3 regions of the Priestia sp. USM5 genome follow, and region 2 is predicted to be linked to each of the others. Evidence: riboswitches for the same ligand, from Rfam matches in the RefSeq annotation. Region 2 holds a riboswitch; each other region holds the start of a gene.
The links. Region 2 has a riboswitch for lysine ahead of lysA (diaminopimelate decarboxylase). Riboswitches for the same ligand answer to the same signal wherever they lie in the genome.

Region 1 (7,679 bases), 2.2 Mb from region 2:
ACTAAAAAATGGTCAAATTGTTGAAGATGGAGCTGAATTTATTATTAATCCTTACGATGAGTATGCAGTTGAAGAGGCTATTCAGCTAAAGGAAAAGCATGGCGGAGAGATTACGGTCGTGAGTGTAGGAGGGGAAGAATCAGAAAAAGAACTCCGAACAGCTTTGGCTATGGGAGCAGATAAAGCGGTTTTAATCAATACGGAAGATGACATAGAAGATGGCGATCAGTACACGACTTCTAGGCTGCTGGCACAGTACTTAAAAGAGCAATCTCCTGATTTAATCTTAGCAGGAAACGTAGCGATTGACGGAGGTTCAGGCCAGGTGGGACCGCGCGTAGCAGAACAGTTAGAAATCCCTTATATTACAACGATTACAAAGCTGGATATTGAAGGTGAAAAAGTGACGGTTGTACGCGATGTGGAAGGAGATTCGGAAGTTATTGAAACGTCGCTTCCTCTTTTAGTAACAGCTCAGCAGGGACTTAATGAGCCTCGCTATCCATCTCTTCCAGGGATTATGAAAGCGAAGAAGAAACCGTTGGTTGAAGTGGAATTAGACGATTTAGATTTAGATGAAGATGATGTAGAAGCAAAAACAAAGACAATTGAAATTTATTTACCTCCGAAAAAAGACGCGGGGCGCGTATTACAAGGAGATATAAAAGATCAAGTAACAGAGCTGGTCAATTTACTGCATAAGGAAGCAAAAGTCATTTAATAAGTCAAAAGTCAAAACAATGGGGGTATTGTAATGGGACGCAAAGTGTTAGTTCTTGGAGAAGCACGTGATGGGGGATTACGAAACGTATCGTTTGAAGCGATTTCCGCAGCGTCTACTGTAGCTGACGGGGGAGAAATTATTGCAGCGTTAGTAGGAAAGGACGTAAAATCTTTAAGTGAAGAACTTATTGCATACGGAGCAGATAAAGTTGTTGTGACGGAGCATGAAGATTTAGCTGCTTACACATCGGATGGTTACGCTCAGGCATTATTAGCCATCATTGAAAGTGAACAGCCTGAAGCTATCGTATTTGGGCATACGGCTCTTGGCAAAGATCTAGCGCCAAAACTGGCAGCTCGCTTAGATAAAGGACTTATCTCGGATGTGACGGATGTAGAAGTGGGAGGGGATCAAGTAGTCTTCACTCGCCCAATTTATTCTGGTAAAGCATTTGAGAAGAAAATCATGACCGATGCTTTTACGTTTGTCACGATTCGTCCAAATAATATTTCACCGCTTGCAAAAGATGAGGGGCGTACAGGTGATGTAGAGGATTTAAATGTTGAAATCAAAAACCTGCGTACTGTTGTAAAAGAAGTCGTACGCAAAGCAACGCAAGGGGTTGATTTGTCCGAAGCAAAAGTCGTGATTGCAGGTGGTCGAGGTGTAAAAAGTACGGAAGGTTTTGGACCTCTCCAAGAACTAGCGGACGTGTTAAATGGAGCTGTTGGAGCGTCTCGCGGAGCGTGCGATGCAGATTACTGCGACTATTCTCTTCAAATCGGTCAGACGGGCAAAGTAGTCACACCAGATTTATACATTGCCTGCGGAATTTCAGGTGCAATTCAGCATTTGGCAGGTATGTCAAATTCAAAAATTATTGTTGCAATCAATAAAGATCCTGAAGCGAATATTTTTAAAGTAGCTGACTACGGAATCGTTGGAGATTTATTTGAAGTAGTGCCTCTGCTAACGGAAGAATTTAAAAAGCTGAAAGTACAGTCTGCGTAAGATTCTCGGACAAAAGTATTTGAGACGAAGTGAAGAACGAACCGTTGATCAAGATTTTTGATTAGTGGTTCGTTTTTTTGTTAGGGTAAACGCAGGGTAGGTCTTTCTAGCAGGTGATTGGAGGGCAAGGCGAAGACTCCTGCTAGAAAAGCGAAGTCTTGCATGGAAATCAACTGCGGTGTCGCAAGCGGTTCAACCCATGTATACTATTTGTTCGTCTTTGGATTCATTTAGTCAGGTCTCAGCCTCATGGGAAACGAAATTTTCTACGCATATTTTTAGGCAAATTGTACAAACTAGAGCGGAGAATAAACAGTATAAATGTAAGCAAAAAGTTAGCAAACCTTATTTGAAGGTGATATACTGTGAGTAGAATTTGGATATTGCATATATTTAGGAGGAATTAAAATGGCTATTGCACATGCTACAGATAAAAACTTTACAGATGAAATTAAATCAGGCCTAGTGCTTGTTGACTTTTGGGCACCATGGTGTGGCCCTTGTAAAATGATTGCTCCAGTTCTTGAAGAAATTGATGGCGAACTTAACGATAAAGTTAAAATCGTAAAAGTAGACGTTGATGAAAATCAAGAAACAGCTGGAAAATTTGGTGTTATGAGTATCCCAACTTTAGTATTATTCAAAGATGGAGAGAAAGTTGATCAAGTAGTTGGTTTCCAACCAAAAGAAGCATTAACAGAATTAATTAATAAACACGCGTAAGTCAAAACCTAGCTCAGGCTAGGTTTTTTTCTTTTTCTCCACTTTTTCTCTTTTGGGAATACTTTTATTTAGCGAATATGCGTTCGTTTGTTTTATACTAGATGTAAGGAACACCGCCATAAATCCAGCTTATGTACATGTATTAAGACAGGAAAGAATGTAGGTTACGCTTCATAAGCGATTGTATAGATGGACAGAGTAAGAGAAGAGGAAGGAGAAAAGTATGAACGATTATTTAAAAGAAAAGCTGGCTATTTTACCGGATCAGCCCGGCTGTTACTTGATGAAAGATAAATATGGAACGGTCATTTACGTAGGAAAAGCAAAAGTATTAAAAAATCGAGTACGTTCCTACTTTACCGGATCTCATGACGGAAAGACGCTTCGACTTGTAAACGACATTGTCGACTTTGAATATATCGTCACATCTTCTAATTTAGAAGCGCTTATTTTAGAAATGAATTTAATTAAAAAGCATGACCCAAAATACAATATTATGCTTAAAGATGATAAGGGCTATCCGTTTATTAAGATTACAGCTGAAAAACAGCCCCGACTTGTTATTACAAGAAAAATAAAAAAAGATAAAGGGAAATACTTCGGTCCTTATCCTAATGTTCAAGCAGCAAATGAAACAAAGCGGCTTCTTGATCGCATTTATCCGTTAAGAAAGTGCTCCACTATGCCAGATAGGCCTTGTTTGTATTACCATATCGGGCAATGTCTAGCTCCTTGCGTAAAAGAGGTAAAAGAAGAGCAAAACAAACAAATTATTGAAAATATCACGCGGTTTTTAAATGGTGGATATGAGCATGTCAAAACAGAGTTAACTGAAAAAATGTTAAAAGCTTCAGAAGAACTTGACTTTGAACGGGCTAAAGAATACCGAGATCAAATTGCTCATATCGAAGCGACAATGGAAAAGCAAAAAGTAACGTTTAATGATTTTGTTAATCGAGATGTGTTTGGCTATTCTTACGATAAAGGATGGATGTGTGTTCAAGTTTTCTTTATTCGCCAAGGGAAATTAATTGAGCGAGAAGTTTCTATGTTTCCTTTTTATAAAGAGCCAGAAGAAGATTTCTTAACTTTTATCGGTCAGTTTTATGCCAAAAATATTAAGCCAAAAGAAGTGATGGTTCCAGCAACGATTGATGCAGAGTTAGCTGAGAAGTTAGTAGAAGTAGAGGTTCAGCATCCAAAGCGAGGCAAAAAGAAAGAATTAGTAGAACTTGCGTGTAAAAATGCAAAAATTGCGCTCGGTGAAAAATTCTATTTAATTGAACGAGATGAAGAGCGTACAGTTGGCGCAGTTGAACGGTTAGGAGAAGAGCTTGGAATTGCCGCTCCTTATCGGATTGAAGCATTTGATAACTCAAATATTCAAGGAACAGACCCAGTTTCTGCGATGATTGTTTTTGTTGATGGGAAACCGGAAAAGAAAGAATATCGCAAATATAAAATTAAGACCGTAAAGGGACCAGATGATTACAGTTCCATGAGGGAAGTCGTTCGCAGACGGTATTCCAGAGCGTTAAAAGAAGGCCTTCCGCTTCCGGATTTAATTGTTGTAGATGGAGGCAAAGGGCATTTAGCTGCAGTCCAGGACGTTCTCGAAAATGAATTGGGACTTTTAGTGCCTACAGCAGGTCTTGTTAAAGATGATAAACACAGAACCTCCAACCTGATGATTGGTGAGCCTCCTCAAATCATACCGCTTGAACGCAATAGTCAAGAATTTTATTTGCTTCAGCGAATTCAAGATGAAGTTCACCGCTTTGCAATCACCTTCCACCGTCAAGTGCGCTCTAAGTCCGCTTTTCAGTCAGTTCTAGACGACATTCCGGGAGTGGGAGAAAAGCGTAAGAAAGCTTTGTTAAAGCATTTTGGTTCGGTGAAAAAATTGAAAGAAGCAACGGTTGAAGATATACGAAATTCAGGTGTTCCTCAAAACATTGCTGAAAAAATTTATGAAACATTACAAAAATAGTCTTGAAATAATAGAAAATATTTGATAAGCTATTAACTAATTTCATACGACACTTCATCAAATGAAGTGAAGATAGAGGTGCAAATTTAATCAGTACGCATCAGGAAGGGTATGAGCCCTTATGAACGATGCGGAAAGGGAAATTTGCCGAAGTGAACATTACCTCATAGTAATGATTGCTGGTTCTGCGTTGAATAAACGTAGGATTGTCAAGATGTAGATTCTTGGAGAGCTATCTCACGGCAGTGGACGGTTATGTTTTATAATTTTCGTTCGTTAAGCAATGAGAGCTCATCTCATTGCTTTTTTTATTGTCTGAGTAAAAAAATTTAGCTTCTCATCATCCTGCATATGCAAATTTATTGAAAAGGAATGAACAAAATTATGGCATTAATCGTTCAAAAATTTGGTGGAACATCTGTTGGTTCTGTTGAACGTATTCAACATGTAGCAAACCGTGTTATTCAAGAAGCAGAGCGCGGTAACCAAGTAGTAGTTGTTGTATCGGCAATGGGCAAAACCACAGATGCACTGGTGAAATTAGCAAGTGATATTACGGACAGTCCAAGTAAACGCGAAATGGATATGCTTCTTACAACTGGAGAACAAGTAACGATTTCCCTGTTAACAATGGCTCTTCAATGCAAAGGTCATGAAGCCACTTCGCTAACAGGTTGGCAAGCTGGTATCCAGACGGAAGCAGTTCACAGCAATGCACGAATCCAGCACATTGACACGACTCGTATTCAAAGCCAATTAGATAGAGGTCGAATCGTAGTAGTAGCTGGATTCCAAGGCTGTTCAGAAGATGGAAGCATTACAACATTAGGTCGAGGCGGCTCTGACACGACGGCAGTAGCTCTTGCCGCGGCACTAAAAGCTGCAAAATGTGATATTTATACAGACGTAACAGGAGTGTTTACGACGGATCCGCGCTACGTAGAAGAGGCTCGTAAACTTCATTCTATTTCATATGACGAAATGTTAGAATTAGCCAATTTAGGAGCAGGGGTGCTGCATCCGCGCGCTGTTGAGTTTGCAAAAAATTATCAGGTACCGCTAGAAGTGCGTTCAAGCTTAGAAAACGAGAATGGAACGATTGTTGAGGAGGAAGTTTCAATGGAACAAAACTTAGTCGTAAGAGGAATTGCGTTTGAAGATAATATTTCACGGGTGACAATTGAAGGGTTAAACAACGAGTTACAAACTCTTTCTACTATTTTTACAGCATTAGCAAAAGAACAGTTAAATGTGGATATTATTATTCAAAACGTAACGGCTAATAATCGCCTCTCTATCTCATTTTCTATTAAAACTGTAGATGTAGAAGCTGCTCTTGCCGTCTTAAAAGAGTATAAATCTACCTTGGGGTATACGCGTATTGAACATGAAAGCAGTCTGGCTAAAGTATCGATTGTGGGATCTGGCATGATATCTAATCCAGGTGTTGCAGCCGAAATGTTTGAAGTGCTGGCAGGAGAGAAAATTGAAGTGAAGATGGTCAGCACGTCTGAAATTAAAGTATCTACAGTTGTACCGCATGCTGATATGGTAAAAGCTGTTGAGACGCTTCACGTAGCATTTGAATTAGAAGAGCAGCAGGCAGTGCAAGTATAAAGAAAAGAAAAAAGACGTGGTATCTCCACGTCTTTTATATATACGTATTTCTTACTTTTTATAACGCTCCGCACGGGTTTCGGTAGGTAAGATATCTTTTCGGTCCCACTGCACGGAAATCAGCACTTTTCCGTTCTTTTCTTTAGGTGTTAAGTAGGCTTCTGTTAGGCAGTTGTTTTGACGCTGAATCTGTTCAGCCACAAACCCTGACTCAAGATGAAATGAACAAGTTTCCTGCTGAAATCTTTTGCTGACCACATCACCTGATAACTCAAGCTCTAGTGAATATTTATCTTTTTTGGCAAGCGTCAGTGTTCCCCAGGAAGCTGCTTTAAAAAATGCGACGATTTCATCCATTGTATTTAATGGATATTTACGCGCAAGGTGTTTTCCTGCCCAGTATGAGATGGTATTCGTTTCGTCTCCAAGAAGCTCTGGAATTAACACGTCACGCAAAAGGCTGTATCCGAAATATGGAACGTGATCAAGAGCTCTCTCTGTTTCAGCTGCGGCATTAGGTTCTAATGTTTCCATCGTCTCTTCAAGTTCTTGCTGTGATTCTGTTTGTAAATTGCTCATGCTTTCCCCTCTTTCTTTACTACTATTATATACAAATCTAAAAAACCTCTCACGCATTTTTTTAATAAAATGTAAGAGGATCTTTATTATGGTAAAAAGAGTTAGATGTAAAGATAAAAAATCCATAAAATTACTTTTAAAAGGGTACTTTTACCTGTGTAAATGTTTTGTGAACTTGTTTACAATAAAAGTATAAAGTAAACGCTTACTTAACTGTGGCAAGCGATATTATAATAGAAAGAAAAAATCTTTAACATCAATGCAGTAAGCGTTAACAAATATAAAATTTTATAAATTTATATTTTATAGAAGATTTAAACATCTTGCCTTGACGCTCTTAATCGATGGGAGTAAAATTAACCTGTCACATACTTTATTAGGAAATGCAAAGGTTTTCATTTCCTGTATTCACGATTAATCTATTTGTCTAGTGGGAGTAAGAAAGTTCTTCACAAACTATGTTCATTTAACTAAGGGGGGTCTACGCAGATGGCGGCAAACAGAGAGTTTCAATATCGGAGAATCCATTCACTACTTGGAGTAATACCAATCGGGATTTTCTTAACACAGCATTTAGTTGTGAATCATTTCGCGACAAAGGGAGAAGAATCATTTAATCAAGCAGCTCACTTCATGGAGAGCTTACCTTTCCGCTATGCTCTAGAAATTTTCATTATTTTCTTACCAATCGTTTTTCACGCAATATACGGTCTTTACATCGCATTCACTGCTAAAACAAACGTTAACAACTATGGATTTTTCCGTAACTGGATGTTTATCCTTCAGCGTGTTTCAGGTGTAATCACACTTATCTTCATCACATGGCACGTATGGGAAACCAGAATACAAGCTGCGCTTGGAAAAGAAGTAGATTTTCAAATGATGGAACGAATTTTAAGCAACCCAGCAATGTTTGCATTCTACATAGTTGGTGTTGTATCTACGATCTTCCACTTTGCAAACGGTCTATGGTCATTTGGAGTTAGCTGGGGGTTAACTGTAACACCACGTTCTCAAAGAATTTCAACTTATGTG
Region 2 (7,679 bases):
AGGATATCATCACATGATTTGGAAAATAGAAACAGAACGTACACCGATAGTATTTAAGTTCAGTCATAACGGATAATAAGATGTCTTCTAGAAAATAGCCGGTAGAAAGGTACCGGATATTTTTTACGGATTGAGCTACGATTATTTAAAGATAAAAAAAGACCTCTCTGAAGGTCTTTTTTTATGGACATATAACAATTCTTTTTAAGAGCGAGCAGGATAGTTTATTAGAGAGCTAGAACACATTCATAATACGAACGATTACGGCAACAAGCTGAATATGAGAAAAACATATTCGTATCTTTGAATAATAAAGCTTTTATCACTTATGTGGAGGAGTATGGAAATGTCTATATATGAAATTTGGAATGAAGTGGATCTTTATATGAATCATAAGCTCATACAACCTGACCCTATTCTTGATGAGGTATTGAAGGCAAATCAAGAGGCTGGATTACCTGCCATCGACGTATCGCCTAGTCAAGGAAAGTTTCTGCATTTGTTAGCTTCATTAAAAGGGGCTAAACGCATTTTGGAAATTGGTACTCTTGGAGGGTACAGCACGATTTGGCTAGCCAGAGCTCTTCCGAAAGACGGACAGCTGATTACGCTCGAATTAAGCGCTCAGCATGCAGAAGTAGCACGAGCTAATTTAAAAAGAGCGGGAGTAAGCCACTTAGTAGAAGTCATTGTCGGCCCCGGGCTTGATACATTAGCTGTATTAAAGGATAAGGGAACAGAGCCGTTTGATCTTATCTTTATTGATGCTGACAAGCCGAATAACCCAAATTACTTAAAGTGGGCTCTAGAATTATCAAAACGAGGAAGTACGATTATTTGTGATAATGTTGTTCGTCAAGGGCATGTGGTGAACTCAGAAAGTGAAGATGAAAATGTAAAGGGAATTCGACAATTTATGGATGCTCTGGCTCAAGAAAAACGAATCAGCGCCACGGCTATACAAACCGTTGGAAGCAAAGGCTATGATGGATTCATTGTAGGGATTGTTGAATGATAGAACTCGTGTTACATATAAAGAGGCTGGGACAAAAGTAGTTTTGTTGAAGGGAAATCCGACCGATGAATTCAAATTCTTGATGGAGAATCTCGATTCCTCGGTCGGATTTTTTCATGGTGATAGTGAACGTAAATTTCATGTGTGTAGGCGTAGGTGCTTCTAGCTGTGGATTGATTTCGTTATCTCCCAGCCTCTATTTAATTTGCGTCCAACTTATTTGTTATTTGTTTTGCTGTCAGAAAATTAATCAACTCTCTTACAGCGAATGAACTGTAGCGTTCTTTTAACAGAATAATTCCAAGTTCCCACATCATTTCAGGATCTGCAATAGGTACCGTAATAATATTGGAATCTTTCACTTTGGCATAAAGCGATTCGGGTAAAATAGCAATACCTAGTTCTGCTGCTGTTAATTCAATAATTAAATCCCATTGAGAACTTTTATATGCGATAGAAGGCACAAATCCTGATTTTAAAGCATCTTGAATTAACCGGTCGTGCAGCGTAAATTCTTCACTGAACATAATGAATTTTTCATGCTCCAATTCTTTCATCCAGACGGAAGAACGTTTCGCTAAAGGATGGTTTTTATGGGCGTATAAAAGGAATCTCTCCTTAACGAACGGGTATAAGTGAAAATGCTCATCATGACCGCTTGTGAGAGGAAGCATAACAATCCCCATATCTACACCAGCCTCTTCCACAAGGGCTTCAATTTTTTTTGCTCCAAATTCAATAAGCTCTAGAGATACTTTAGGGTATTGTTCATTAAATGCTTTTGCAATCTTCGGGAAAAACAAGGTCCCGATGAGCGGAGGGATTCCCATCTTGATTTGCCCTGTTTGCAAGTTCATTAAATCGCCCAACAAGTGAGGCATGTCTTTTAACACCGACAGCGCTTTAGTTGCCTGATGATACACGACTTCTCCTGCATCGGTTAGCTTTAATTCTCTTGTTGAACGGTCAAGAAGCTCAAATCCTAGTTCATTTTCTACTTTTTTGACGGCTTTACTTAAAGCCGTTTGTGACAAATGAACTTGCAGCGCTGCCTTTGTAAAATTTTTATGATTCGCTACCTCTATAAAGTATTCTAAGTCTCTGATTTCCATGTGAAACTCCATTTCTGCAAACTGCTTATCCTTTTTTTTTACTCTTTATTTTAACCATTAAATTATTTACTGTAAATGCGCTGATTAAAAAAGGGAGCTATCCAATGAATAAAAACGAGGAAAGGAAATGAACTAAAGTTTCTGTCGAAATTGATTTATAAAACCAATAATCTTTTTATAGAGAAACATAGATTTTGCTACTAGCTGATGAGGAATATAAAGATTTTTGCCTGTACGTTCGGGCAAAAATGCAAAACTTATCAAAATAACTGAAAGCCCAAAGGCTGCAGCTGTAATCTCTATCCAAGAAAACACCATATCATTCCTCCTTTTACAAACCTATTAATAGAATATGTAAAAGTTTGAAAGGAGGTTGTACGATAGACCTATAAAGAGCGTCGTCATTAAGCTCTCTCAAAATAAAATGACGTCAAAGAACGCAGGGCCTGTGTCAAACGTTCTTTGACGTCATTTTATTTTCGCTCTTCAGCTTGATGCTCTTGTTTGTTTTGCTCAGTGAGACGTTTTTGATGAGCTTTTGTTTCTGCACTTACGTGATTCGCATCATTCGGTTGATTCTTCTTTGAACCTCCTGCAGCGTTACTCATTAGACGACACCTCCAGTCCGGTTATGAAACATACCTATAGAATGTGCGTATTTACAAACTTTATACACGGCTATCGATATTACTGCACACGAAAAAAGCAAAGGGAGAGTCACTAAGACTGTTCCCTTTGCTTTTTTACTAGGCGACTTTATCGGTGGTGATAATTTTGTTAATCCAGTCTTTTCCTTCTGTAAACCTTGTAACAAGCATCGCTGTTACTGTATTTCCCGTACTGTTTAAGAGCGTAGCAGGGGCGTCAATAATTGTGGAAATGACCGCAATGATGGGCAGAACTTCTGGCGAAAATCCGTAAATTGTAATGATTAACATTTCGCCAATCATACCGCCTCCAGGAATTGCTCCCATTACGGCTCCAACTAAAAAGGCTACGCCTAATATGCTCAAAATACTCGTAGCAGACGTCATATCTTTGCCGAACAAACTGAATAAGAAAACAATTTTTAGAATACCACCGATAACAGAACCATCTTTATGGGTGTTTGCTCCTAATGGAATCACTGTTTCAGCAATATCCAGCGGCACACCCATTTTCTTTGTTGCGTCTAAATTGACTGGAATAGATGCCGCGGAAGAACAGGTAGCAATAGCAGTGATAGAAGGAGCAGCTGCATTTTTCCAAAACAGCTTAATTCCTGCTTTACCGCCAGCAATCCATGCGTATAGCGTAAAGAAGCCAAAATAGTAAACGATTGCAATTAATAAATAAAGAATAAATGCTCTAGCATACCCTTGCAAGATCTTTGGTCCAAGTTCTCCTACTACAGTAGCAAAATAGCACCCTAAACCAATTGGAGCATAGTACATGACAATTTTAACGACTTTCATCGATACTTCTTGACCCGAAGTCAGAAATTTCGCCATAGGCTGTCCTTTTTCACCAGCCATCGTGGTAGCAATACCGAAGATAACGGCAAAGACAATTAATTGTAAAATATGCTCTTTCGAAAATAACTGAACAAAATCAGGTACAGTAAATGTACTAACAAGCTGATTTAAAAGCGTCATTTTTTCAGCTGTATTTTCACTGTCACCCATTAATTCTTTAATGGCAGAAGTATCTACGTTGTGCAGCGGATTGTAAAGTGATGCGCCTAAAAAGCCTAGAACGGCTGAAACAGCAGCAGTGGCGACAAACACAACGGCGATACCTAGCATAATTTTACCAAGACGTTTCATTTCGTTCATGTTTGCGATTGCCGAAGCCACACTAAAAAAGACAAGGGGAACGATAATCATGAACATTAAATTAAGAAACAAATCACCAAAGGGCTTTACGACTGCCACATCGGGCCCGATAGCATATCCTGCTATCCCGCCAATTAAAATAGCGAGAAGCAGAATAAGCGATGATCTGTACGTTTTAAATACACTTAAAACCATATAGATTTCCTCCAAACAACAATAGCTTCTTTACTACGCAAGAACAGCTATCATTTGCTCATTGCATACGTAGTAACGACTGGCTTTACATCTTTACGCACCAAATCTTCGTATGTTTCTCGCTCTACAGCAAGACGAGCTTCTCCATTTTTCACAAATACAACAGCAGGGCGCGGAATACGGTTGTAATTGCTAGCCATTGAATAGTTGTAGGCACCTGTAGAGGATACTGCTAGTAAATCTCCTTGATTAACGCGCGGTAAATCGATATCCCAAATAAGCATATCTCCTGATTCACAGCATTTCCCCGCAATTGATACTGTTTCATCTTTTTTATCCGTCACTCTATTAGCCAAGACAGCTTCATGTTTTGCATCGTAAAGAGCAGGACGGATATTATCGGTCATACCGCCATCAATTCCTACGTATTTGCGTACACCTGGAATCTCCTTCGTTGAGCCGATTGTATAAAGCGTTGTACCTGCTTCTCCTACGATGCTTCTTCCAGGCTCAATCCAGACTTCCGGAAGGGTATAATTCTGTTCAGTTAACGTGCGGCTTAGCTTTTCTGTCAGTGCATCTACATAATACTCAACTGGAAGTGGAGAGTCGCTTTCGGTATAACGAATACCAAAACCACCACCTACGTTTAAAACTTTTACTTCAAATTCCATTTTATCACGAATACTGAATAAGAAATCAGTTAAAATATCAATGGCGCGAGAAAAACCATCTACTTCAAAAATTTGCGAACCAATATGACAATGAATGCCTAAAAGATCGTAGTAAGGCTTTTCTAATGCAGAACTTACCGCTTTCATAGCCTGGTCATTGGAAAGACCAAATCCAAACTTGGAGTCTTCCTGTCCGGTCATAATATACTCATGTGTGTGGGCTTCAATCCCTGGAGTAACACGCAGAAGAATAGATGCTTTCTGTTTGCGCTCAGCTGCTAAGGCATGTAAAACTTCAAGTTCGGTAAAGTTATCCACAACAAAACAGCCAATATTCGCATCAAGAGCCATTTCAATTTCTTCAATCGTTTTGTTATTTCCGTGAAAATGAATGCGTTCAGCTGGATATCCCGCTTCAAGAGCTGTAAATAATTCGCCTCCTGAGACCACATCTAATGACATATCAAGCTTCGTTAAAAGGCTAGCCATTTCCATACAAAGAAACGCTTTCCCTGCATAGGCGATTTGATATGAAAATCCGCTTCTTTGAAAGGCTGAATGGAAGGCCTTGCATTTCGTCTCAATTAATTCTTGATCGTAGATGTATAGGGGAGTGCCGTATTGTTTTTTCAGTTCGACCGTATCACACTGCCCAATTTCTAAATGATTGCTGCTGTTAATTTTACTCGTTCCATGTAAGTACATAATCCGTATCCCTCCATTTAAATCATTCAACTATAACTTTGATGGTCAGTAGAAAAACACAAAAAAGACCCGTGAAGTGATGTTCACGCGTCTTGGTTTCATAATAATAAAGTATTATTACATTCTAGGCATCAACATCTCTTCAATAGCTCTCCACAAACCAAGTGGTTTGTGACAGCTCAGCATTTATTCAATACTGAACCAGTATATGAACACAATGGATGTTTATATACTTCGGCACGAAATCCCTTTTACTTATCTTCACAGACTCCATTAGTCTCCAATAAGTGACTCTTGATTTCATGCACCTCTATTCTCAGAGAGGAAAATTATATTTAAATGTAACTCCTATTATATTTCCTTTTCCTCTGTCTAGTCAATGAAAAGTTAAGGCATAGGAATATCAAAGAAGGTAAATAAAAAAGCTATGAAGCTTCCAGATAGAATCCAAGCAGCCAGCGCTGTCTTCTGATGAATGATTAAAAGTGAGAACGTGACAATATTGAAGAGAAAAGAACATAGCAGCGACCATCCATAATGATGAGTGATACTGTGATTAACATAAGCAATGAACTCAATCACAGTAAATAAAAGCGCCCATAAAAGAATCCACCACAGCCGGCCGCTTACATGCAGCGGCAGCCTTCCTAAAAAAACCGGTATAACAAACGGATAAATAATTAAGGTTATTCCAAGAGAAACCATTAGGTGATCGGGTAGAAAAAGATGATCAATACCAACAGGGTGAAATACCCATACGCGGTGATGAAACAGCAGCACTTCATAAAGCAAATTCCCCGTGACCCAAAACAGCAAAGTAGGGTAGTATTCTTGATACCTTCGCCACTTGCCAAATAGTAAACCAAGAATGATAAAAAATAATACAAATGAAGATTGCATACGCTCTCCTTAAAATAATGGTTATTTCTTTTTATTTACATATTATAGTGGTTTTATTCTTTCATTTTTTTATTCAGCACCTATAATAGAAAAGCCGTAAGCCACAGCGTTAAAGACGTACTACCACTATTTATGGCTTTCTTCACCCTGTTATAATCTTGGTAAAAGAACTTCTACCGCTTTTGCTTACGAGACTAAAGGAGCTATATGTCAAAGTCAGCAAGGCTTAAAAATAAGCTTAAAATAGCTTCGCCTAGTATGTGACTTCTTTTTTTGCTATGCTAAAATTGCATACATATAGCATGAGAATACTAGAAGAAAGAAAAGGGTGTTTCGGTATGAAAACATACATCGTAGTTGGAGCTGGGGTACTTGGAGCTTCTACGGCATATCATTTAGCAAAAGCAGGAGCAGATGTGACATTGATAGATCGCAAGGATGCTGGTCAAGCTACTGATGCAGCAGCAGGAATTGTTTGTCCGTGGCTTTCGCAGCGTCGAAATAAAGCATGGTACCGCTTAGCAAAAGGCGGCGCCAAGTACTATCAAACATTAATTCAGCAATTAGAAGAAGATGGAGAAACGGATACGGGATATAAGCGAGTAGGAGCAATTAGTTTACACACTGATGAACAAAAGCTTAAAAAAATGGAAGAACGAGCATATAAGCGTCGGGAAGAAGCCCCCGAAATAGGCGAGATTACACGTTTATCCGCTAAAGAAACACAGGCTTTGTTTCCGGCTCTTTCGGAAGAATACAGTTCAGTTCATATTAGTGGAGCCGCTCGCGTTAACGGAAAAGCTCTTCGAAACGCACTTGTGAATGCAGCGAAGAAAAACGGTGCAAAAATAATAGAAGGAAACGCAGAACTACTTTATGAAAATAATCGAGTAACGGGCGTTGCCGTAAATGGACAAACCCTTCTAGCAAGTACAACAATCGTGACAGCAGGAGCGTGGGCAAATCAATTACTAGAGCCTCTTGGAGTGAAATTTTTAGCAAGCTTTCAAAAAGCGCAAATTGTCCACTTGCATCTTCCTGATTTAGATACAAAAGACTGGCCCGTTGTAATGCCTCCAAGCGACCAATATATTCTTTCGTTTGAACAAGGTCAAATTGTCATAGGAGCAACACATGAAAACGACACGGGTTATGACTTGAGAGTAACGGCTGGGGGGCTTCATGAAATTTTTTCAAAGGCCTTATTAATTGCTCCTGGCTTAACAGAAAGCACAGTCTTAGAAACAAGGGTAGGGTTTCGACC
Region 3 (7,679 bases), 200 kb from region 2:
CTTAATAGGACTAACTACTAATCACTGCGTCTCTACGACTGCGCGCATGGCTGGAAATCTAGGGTATAGGACGTATGTTGCGAACGATGCAACGGCCTGTTTTGATTGTATGTCCTACGATGGAAAAACCAGACTTCTTGCAGAAGATGTACATACATTCGCACTGTCTTCCTTGCACGGAGAGTTTGCAACGGTCGTTTCTACAAAAGAGACTCTTCAAGTCCTTCAAACCTTTCAATATGCCCAAAACCAATAACCGATGTGCATGCGCACATCGGTTTTTTATGTAGATTATGTTTCTTAAAAGAAGTAAAATAAAGATAATTCTATACTATAAGGAGTTTGTACATATGATCATTCGTTATGCTAAAGAAGAAGATTTACCTATGCTTGTTGAAATTTATAATCAGTCCGTTCAAACAAGTGCTGCTACTTTTGACTTAACGCCTGTAACAGTAGAACAAAGAAGGGGCTGGTTTAATAATCATATTGGCAATGAACTTTTTCCACTTATTGTCGCGGAAAAAGATGGAGTAGTAGCGGGCTATGCTTCGCTTTCCTCGTATCGAGATAAAGAAGCGTACATTCAAACAGTAGAGCTATCGATTTATATTGATAAAAATCAACAAGGGCATGGTATTGGGAAACAGCTTATGAAGCGCATTTTGGAATTAGCTAAAGAGCTCGACCATCACGTTGTCATTTCAGGAATTACAAAAGGGAATGATATCAGTATCAAAATGCATGAGCAATTTAATTTTACATTTTGCGGAGAGTTTAAAGAAGTGGGCTGGAAATTTGATCAGTGGCAAGATGTACTTTTTTATCAGCTTATTTTATAAGATGTATGACACCTTTACACATTGTAACGTTTTAGTTTCATGTGTAAAGGTTATTAAAATAATAAGTTGTTTTATTATTTTAATACGAAAGGTGTTAGCTATCATGAGTACACATTTTCAATATCAACATCTAAGAGCTGTGCCGAAAAGATGGTCCCAAAAAGAACTGCATATCCAGCTGAATAGAATCAAACACAATTCTGAACTATCTACTATAGCAGCAGATCCGCTTTTTCATCTGTTAGAATGTACCCGTTCAGGCCTTCAAACTAAACAAGAAATCATAGACTACATCCAAACCATTCCTAATCACCAACTTCCATCTTTTGCAACTCATTTAAGCAGGTTAATTCAGCGTATTTATTATATCGAAGCTGCTGATTACTATAACCGTCCCCTCAAAGGTTATATGCTTGTTATGAAAAACCAACCCGCTTATATATCTCTTCATTTTGCCGATCAGCTCATATAAAAAAAGCGCTCTATTCTTTTGAATAGAGCGCTTTTTTTATTCGTATTTTTTCACTGTTACTTGACATTCTTTTAACGGGATAAGCTTCGACTTTTTCGTCCATTTGTATCCTAACCAAACAATTAAGAATAAAGGAAGTCCGATATAAGAAACAAGTACACCGTACCAGTCAATCGAGTCACCCATAAACGCCGAATAGTTTTGGCCTAAAATAACAACGGCACATAAAATAAAGGCAAAGATAGGGCCAAATGGGAAAAGTTTTGCATGATATGGAAGTTCACTCAAATCATGACCTTGAGCAACAAATGCTCTTCTAAAACGATAGTGGCTGATCGCAATTCCTAACCAAGCAATAAAACCAGACATACCAGAAGCGTTAAGTAACCACGTATATACCGCACCGTCTCCAAAAAATGAAGCACCAAATGCAAGTGTACCGACAAGTGCCGTTGCGATTAAGGCATTAACTGGAACGCCTCGTTTATTCACTTTTGCTAAAAACCTTGGTGCTTTTCCATCTTTCGCTAAGTTCCACAGCATACGCGTAGAAGCATACATGCCTGAGTTACCAGCAGATAAAACAGCTGTTAAAATAACGGCATTAATCGCTGATGCTGCAAACGCCAGACCTGCTCGTTCGAATATCAAAGTAAACGGACTTACTCGCACGTCATCACTTGCTAATGAATTCGCTGTGTATGGAATAAGCATTCCAATAACAAAAATAGCTAAAATATAAAATAACAAGATGCGCCAGAAGACTTGTTTAACTGCGCGAGGAACCGTTTTTTCCGGATCTTCACTTTCTCCAGCTGCGACTCCAAGCAACTCTGTTCCTTGGAATGAAAAACCAGCTGCCATAAAGATACCTAGTACAGTGAAGAATCCACCGTGAATCGGTCCATCACCAAGCGTGAAGTTTTTAAAACCTGGTGCTTCATTGTTAAAGATACCAAAAATCATCATAATACCAATAACTAAAAAGATAATAACCGTTACTACTTTAATTAACGAAAACCAAAATTCAGATTCACCAAATCCTTTTACAGAAAGGTAGTTAAGCCCAAACATAATTAATAAAAACAGGGCACTCCATAAAATAGAAGAAGAGTTTGGGAACCAAAATTTCATAATAAGGGCTCCAGCGGATAATTCAGCTGCAATCGTAATAGCCCAGTTATACCAGTAGTTCCAGCCGAGAGCGAAACCAAAGGATGGATCTACAAAACGAGACGCATACGTACTAAATGAACCAGCTTCAGGCATATAAGCTGCGAGCTCTGCTAGGCTGGTCATCAAAAAGTAAACCATGACGCCAATGATAGCGTAAGCTAAAAGCGCTCCCCCAGGTCCTGCTGTGTGAATTGCTCCACCACTTGCTAGGAATAAGCCGGTTCCGATGGCTCCTCCTAATGAAATCATCGTTAAGTGGCGAGATTTCAACCCACGTTTTAATTCTTGCTGCTCTTGCATAGATAAATACTCCTTTCGAATGTACGGAAAGAGACGGGATAACATAAAAAAAGCCCGCAGTATATGTGCGCGCTTTTAAATCTGAAAACCGCGTCAACCTTCCGTGAAGATAGCTCTTCACATCACTCGCATGATGTGACAGTTCTGTTCCTGTTCGGAGACAGCCCCAGCTTAAATCAACCGAGAAGTGATCTAAACTTCGGCAATTTTTCCTTTCAAGCAACATCCTCAATGTTCTCTGCATTTCCGTTACTTTACTATTAAAAACTGCGACCTCTACCTCATCGATTAGGATGAGGGTTTTTTATATTCAATTGACATAAAAGAAGTATAACAAATACTAAAACGATTGTCATTATAAAAAATAGATTCAGAAAATAGAAACATCTTTGAAATCTCTCGAATCTATTTTGTTACATATGGTATAATAAACATTGTCTTTATACTACATAAATATCCAAACGTACCACAGGGGGAGCCGCCGTGCTGAGAGTGAACGAAACGTTCAGACCCTTAGAACCTGTTAGTTAACGCTAGCGTAGGAATGTGGGAATAGTAGCATATATTTGCTTACTCCTGTGTAAACCGTTTGATATGAATGATTCAAAAACAGGAGTGAGAAACGTGAATAAAGCATTACCTTTACAGGCTAAAATTGAAATAGCTATTTTTGCAGCATTGGCACTTCTACTTGACCTTTTGCCTTCCATTAAGATTGCAACGGCTGTAAGTATTTCGTTCTCCATGGTGCCCATTTTTATTATGTGCTTTCGCTGGGGAGTAAAAGGCGGGGCTCTATCTGGTCTATTATGGGGGCTTTTGCAGTTAGCGACAGGAACGGCTTATATTTTAACAGCGCTACAAACATTTATTGAATATATTGTGGCTTTTGCTTTTATAGGTTTTGGAGGTATTTTTTCACAATCTATTAAAACAAATTTAGCTACCAATAACAGATCAAAAGCTTTTGTTTTGATTGTTTTATCCCTTATTATCGGAAGCTTCGCACGTTATTTCTGGCACTTTATTGCTGGTATTATTTTCTGGGGATCGTACGCACCAAAAGGTATGTCCGCTCTGTGGTATTCTTTTTCAATGAACGGTATTTCAATGGTAGGGTCACTAATAGCCTGCTTAGTCATTCTTTCATTGTTAATTCCATCGGCATCAAGAATGATTGTAACTAAATCACATTCATCATAAGAAAAAAGACTAAATCTACCAAGATTTAGTCTTTTTTTTCATTTGTCACCTTTGTTTACACAAAAGTGTGTCAGGTTTGATAACATAGTTAGTGAAATATTCAAAAAACTGTTTTATGATAGTCAACATATTCAAACGAGATAAAGGATTGATCGTATGCTACAGAAATGGATCACGAGCATAGGTTTAGATATTGGAACAAGCACAACAAAACTGATTGTAAGCAAACTGTTAATAGCAAATCAACAAAATCAGTTTACGCTGCCAGGCTGTCAAATTATTGATCGTCAAGTAACGTATGCAAGTTCTATCTATACCACACCTATGCTAAACGAGGTTGAAATCGATGTTCAACGATTAACGGTACTACTAGAACAAGAGTACAAGAATGCAGAAATCTCCTTAGATCAAGTGGAGGCGGGCGCTGTGATCATCACAGGAGAAACTGCTAGAAAGCAAAATGCAGAAACTATCGTTCACTATCTAGCCGAACATGCTGGAGATTTTGTTGTTGCAACAGCCGGTGCTGACTTGGAAGGAATATTGGCGGCAAAAGGATCAGGAGCAATACAACATTCCGCTGAAACAAATGCAGTAATTGCCAATATTGATGTAGGAGGAGGCACCGCTAACATCGCTTTATGTCAAAACGGAAAAGTGATCGAAACGTTTACGCTGCATGTAGGTGGAAGATTAATTCGGCTGAATTCAGACGGCTTTGTTACCTACGTTTCACCTTATTTAACTGAATTTTTAAAAAATAATTCTTTAATACTGCGAGAAGGTGAAAAAGCAACATTTGAAAAACTCTCGTCTATCTGTCAATTACTATCTGTCAATTACTAGCTGAAGAAACCGTGAATTATGTAAGAGCACTAATTCAAACCTCTTCGCTGCTCGTTTCTCCTCATACAAGATCTTCTATCCAACCAGAAACAATTATGATTTCAGGAGGGGTAGGAGCAATGATGGAGAAGCAAAAGCCGAAAACAGTGAGGGAAGTGGCTGTACATGGAGACATTGGTCCTCTGCTAGCGTATCAGTTTCAATCCATACACGTATCTCAAGCCGCTGAAACAACGCGCGCTACTGTCATTGGGGCTGGCATGCAAAATACAGAAGTTAGCGGATCAACCGTATACATTAAGTCTAAAAAACTGCCGCTGAAAAACATTCCGATTATAGAAATACCTGTACAGCCAGAGGAGGAGTGGAATCCGCAGCTGTTTCAAGAAAGAGCTCGAGCGTCATGTATGCAGGCTTCAACTGTTTTCAGCGCAGAAGATCCTCCCGTTGCTATTGCTTTATCTCATTTCCCTTACTGCAGCTATATAATGCTGCAAGAATTAGCAAAAGTAATAAGCGCTGAATTTGGTGCTTGTTTTAAAGGAGCTAAGTGCCTCGTTGTTTTATGCGAGCAGGATATTGCTAAAGCTTTAGGACAAGCACTAGCCAAACAGGAGAACGAATTAGAAATTATTTGTTTAGATCAAATTGACTTTACCCACGGAGATTATATCGATCTAGGGTTACCCGTAGCTGGAGAGGCAATCTCTGTTTCGATTAAAACACTCGCTTTTTCATCATAATCAACTGAACATACAAGGAGGAAAAGATGTTTAAAACTACCCGGTTGTTAGGAGAAACATTTTCATTTTATAGCTTGAAAGAAATTATGGCCAAAGCAAACGAAGAACGTTCTGGAGATCAGCTCGCAGGAGTTAGCGCTGAGTCAACGAAAGAACGAATGGCAGCCAAACAAGTGCTAGCTGATATCACACTTGCTGATATTCGAAATTACCCGCTGCTAAGCGCAGATGAAGACAACGTCTCGGCATTAATCGAAAGTCAGGTTGATTCATCGGTTTACGACATTATTAAAAATTGGACAGTAGGGGAGTTAAGAGAATACATCTTATCTGATGAGCATACCGGAGAAGACCTTCTTGCGCTTAGCAAAGGATTAAACAGCGAAATGATTGCGGCAGCTACTAAAATTATGTCCAATTTAGATTTAATTCAAGGAGCTGCCAAGATAGAAGTGCAAACTACTTGTCAAACGACTATCGGTCAAAAAGGCGTATTGGCTTCAAGAGCCCAGCCTAATCATCCTTCAGATAACTTAAAAGGAATGAGAGCATCTCTCTACGAAGCGTTAAGCTATGGAATTGGAGATGCGGTTATCGGAATTAACCCTGTTATTGATACAACGGATAATATCTACGCGCTTTTAAATGAAACAAAAAATATAATCAACGAATGGTCGATTCCTACTCAAAACTGTGTATTATCACATGTGACGAGCCAAATGAGAGCAATCGAAAAAGGAGCAGCTGCTGACTTGATTTTCCAAAGTTTAGCAGGCACAGAAGCCGGTAATGATTCATTTGGGATTTCACTGTCTATGCTCGATGAAGCGACAGCGTTAATTCATGAAAAAGGGACAGCAAAAGGTCCGAACCGCTGGTATTTTGAAACAGGACAAGGTTCTGAACTGTCAGCAGAAGCCCACTATAATATTGATCAAGTAACGCTCGAAGCTAGATGCTATGGCTTAGCTCGCCACTACAAGCCTTTCTTAGTTAACACGGTTGTTGGATTTATTGGACCTGAATATTTATATAACAGCAAACAAGTTCTGCGAGCTGGGTTAGAAGATCATTTTATGGGCAAAATGCACGGCTTGCCTATGGGAGTAGACGTATGTTACACCAATCACATGGATGCTGATCAAAACGATATGGATAATTTAAGTATGCTTCTAGGAACAGCTGGGGTGAACTTTGTAATAGGAGTGCCCATGGCTGATGACTGCATGCTAAACTATCAGTCTCTTAGTTATCATGATATCGCAACCGTGCGCAATGTACTCGGCCGTACCCCAACTCCGTTATTTCAAAAATGGCTTGAAGATCAGCGTATTATGGAAAACGGACGCTTCACATCAAGAGCTGGAGACCCAACTATTTTTATGAATTTGATTTAAGGAAGGTGCTTACTATGATACCAAAGTCAAATCGCGATCCGCTTGAAACACTGAAACAATTTACCCCTGCCCGCATAGGTGTTGGCCGTACGGGAACAAGGCCGCTAACAAAAGACGTTTTATCTTTTCGCACAGATCATGCCGCAGCCGTAGACTCTGTATACGGCTCAGTTTCAGAAGATATTCTATCTGAGTTTAACCTTTTTTCTGTGAATACACGCGCGGAGTCAAAAGAACATTATTTAAAACGGCCGGATCAAGGGAGGTTATTAGCAGATGGCGCTAAGAAAGAGATTTTAAAAAACTGCGTGCCACAGCCTGATGTACAAGTAGTGGTATCAGATGGACTGAGCGCTAAGGCAATTGAAGAAAACATGAGCGACGTGTATCCTGCTTTAATTGATTCACTGGAGTCATATGGACTTCGTATCGGGACTTCGTTTTTTGTAAAAGGAGGACGAGTTGCATGTATGGATGAAATTGGTGAAATCATAAAGCCAAAAGCACTTGTGCTATTGATTGGAGAGCGACCTGGGCTGGTCAGTGCTGAATCCATGAGTGCTTACATGTGCTATGAACCTAGCAAAGGCAAAAAAGAGTCTGATCGTATGGTTATTTCTAATATTCATAAAAGAGGAACGCCTCCTATTGAGGCAGCCGCACATATCGGTACCATGATTGACAAAATGATTAAGCAGCA

Region 1: it holds a riboswitch for lysine, as region 2 does, so the genes downstream of both, ACWATA_RS00920 (aspartate kinase) here and lysA (diaminopimelate decarboxylase) in region 2, are expected to answer to the same signal.
Region 3: it holds a riboswitch for lysine, as region 2 does, so the genes downstream of both, ACWATA_RS11775 (amino acid permease) here and lysA (diaminopimelate decarboxylase) in region 2, are expected to answer to the same signal.

Annotation. Positions count from the first base shown of each region.
Region 1 is NZ_JBSGKN010000001.1:175,798-183,476, forward strand. Features, by position in the region: gene ACWATA_RS00900 (electron transfer flavoprotein subunit beta/FixA family protein) at 1-721, shown strand, start outside; gene ACWATA_RS00905 (electron transfer flavoprotein subunit alpha/FixB family protein) at 755-1,735, shown strand; gene trxA (thioredoxin) at 2,144-2,458, shown strand; gene uvrC (excinuclease ABC subunit UvrC) at 2,682-4,448, shown strand; lysine riboswitch at 4,514-4,691, shown strand; gene ACWATA_RS00920 (aspartate kinase) at 4,833-6,065, shown strand; gene ACWATA_RS00925 (YslB family protein) at 6,117-6,644, opposite strand; gene ACWATA_RS00930 (succinate dehydrogenase cytochrome b558 subunit) at 7,134-7,679, shown strand, end outside.
Region 2 is NZ_JBSGKN010000001.1:2,348,728-2,356,406, reverse strand. Features, by position in the region: gene ACWATA_RS12810 (GNAT family N-acetyltransferase) at 1-76, shown strand, start outside; gene ACWATA_RS12805 (O-methyltransferase) at 329-1,015, shown strand; gene ACWATA_RS12800 (LysR family transcriptional regulator) at 1,216-2,127, opposite strand; gene ACWATA_RS12795 (hypothetical protein) at 2,260-2,445, opposite strand; gene ACWATA_RS12790 (hypothetical protein) at 2,601-2,735, opposite strand; gene ACWATA_RS12785 (dicarboxylate/amino acid:cation symporter) at 2,874-4,136, opposite strand; gene lysA (diaminopimelate decarboxylase) at 4,187-5,515, opposite strand; lysine riboswitch at 5,654-5,836, opposite strand; gene ACWATA_RS12775 (CBO0543 family protein) at 5,903-6,415, opposite strand; gene ACWATA_RS12770 (NAD(P)/FAD-dependent oxidoreductase) at 6,754-7,679, shown strand, end outside.
Region 3 is NZ_JBSGKN010000001.1:2,152,383-2,160,061, forward strand. Features, by position in the region: gene ACWATA_RS11760 (cysteine hydrolase family protein) at 1-256, shown strand, start outside; gene ACWATA_RS11765 (GNAT family N-acetyltransferase) at 351-842, shown strand; gene ACWATA_RS11770 (hypothetical protein) at 946-1,314, shown strand; gene ACWATA_RS11775 (amino acid permease) at 1,351-2,790, opposite strand; lysine riboswitch at 2,893-3,077, opposite strand; TPP riboswitch at 3,252-3,352, shown strand; gene thiT (energy-coupled thiamine transporter ThiT) at 3,385-3,993, shown strand; gene ACWATA_RS11785 (ethanolamine ammonia-lyase reactivating factor EutA) at 4,150-4,839, shown strand; gene ACWATA_RS11790 (ethanolamine ammonia-lyase reactivating factor EutA) at 4,851-5,582, shown strand; gene ACWATA_RS11795 (ethanolamine ammonia-lyase subunit EutB) at 5,609-6,979, shown strand; gene eutC (ethanolamine ammonia-lyase subunit EutC) at 6,994-7,679, shown strand, end outside.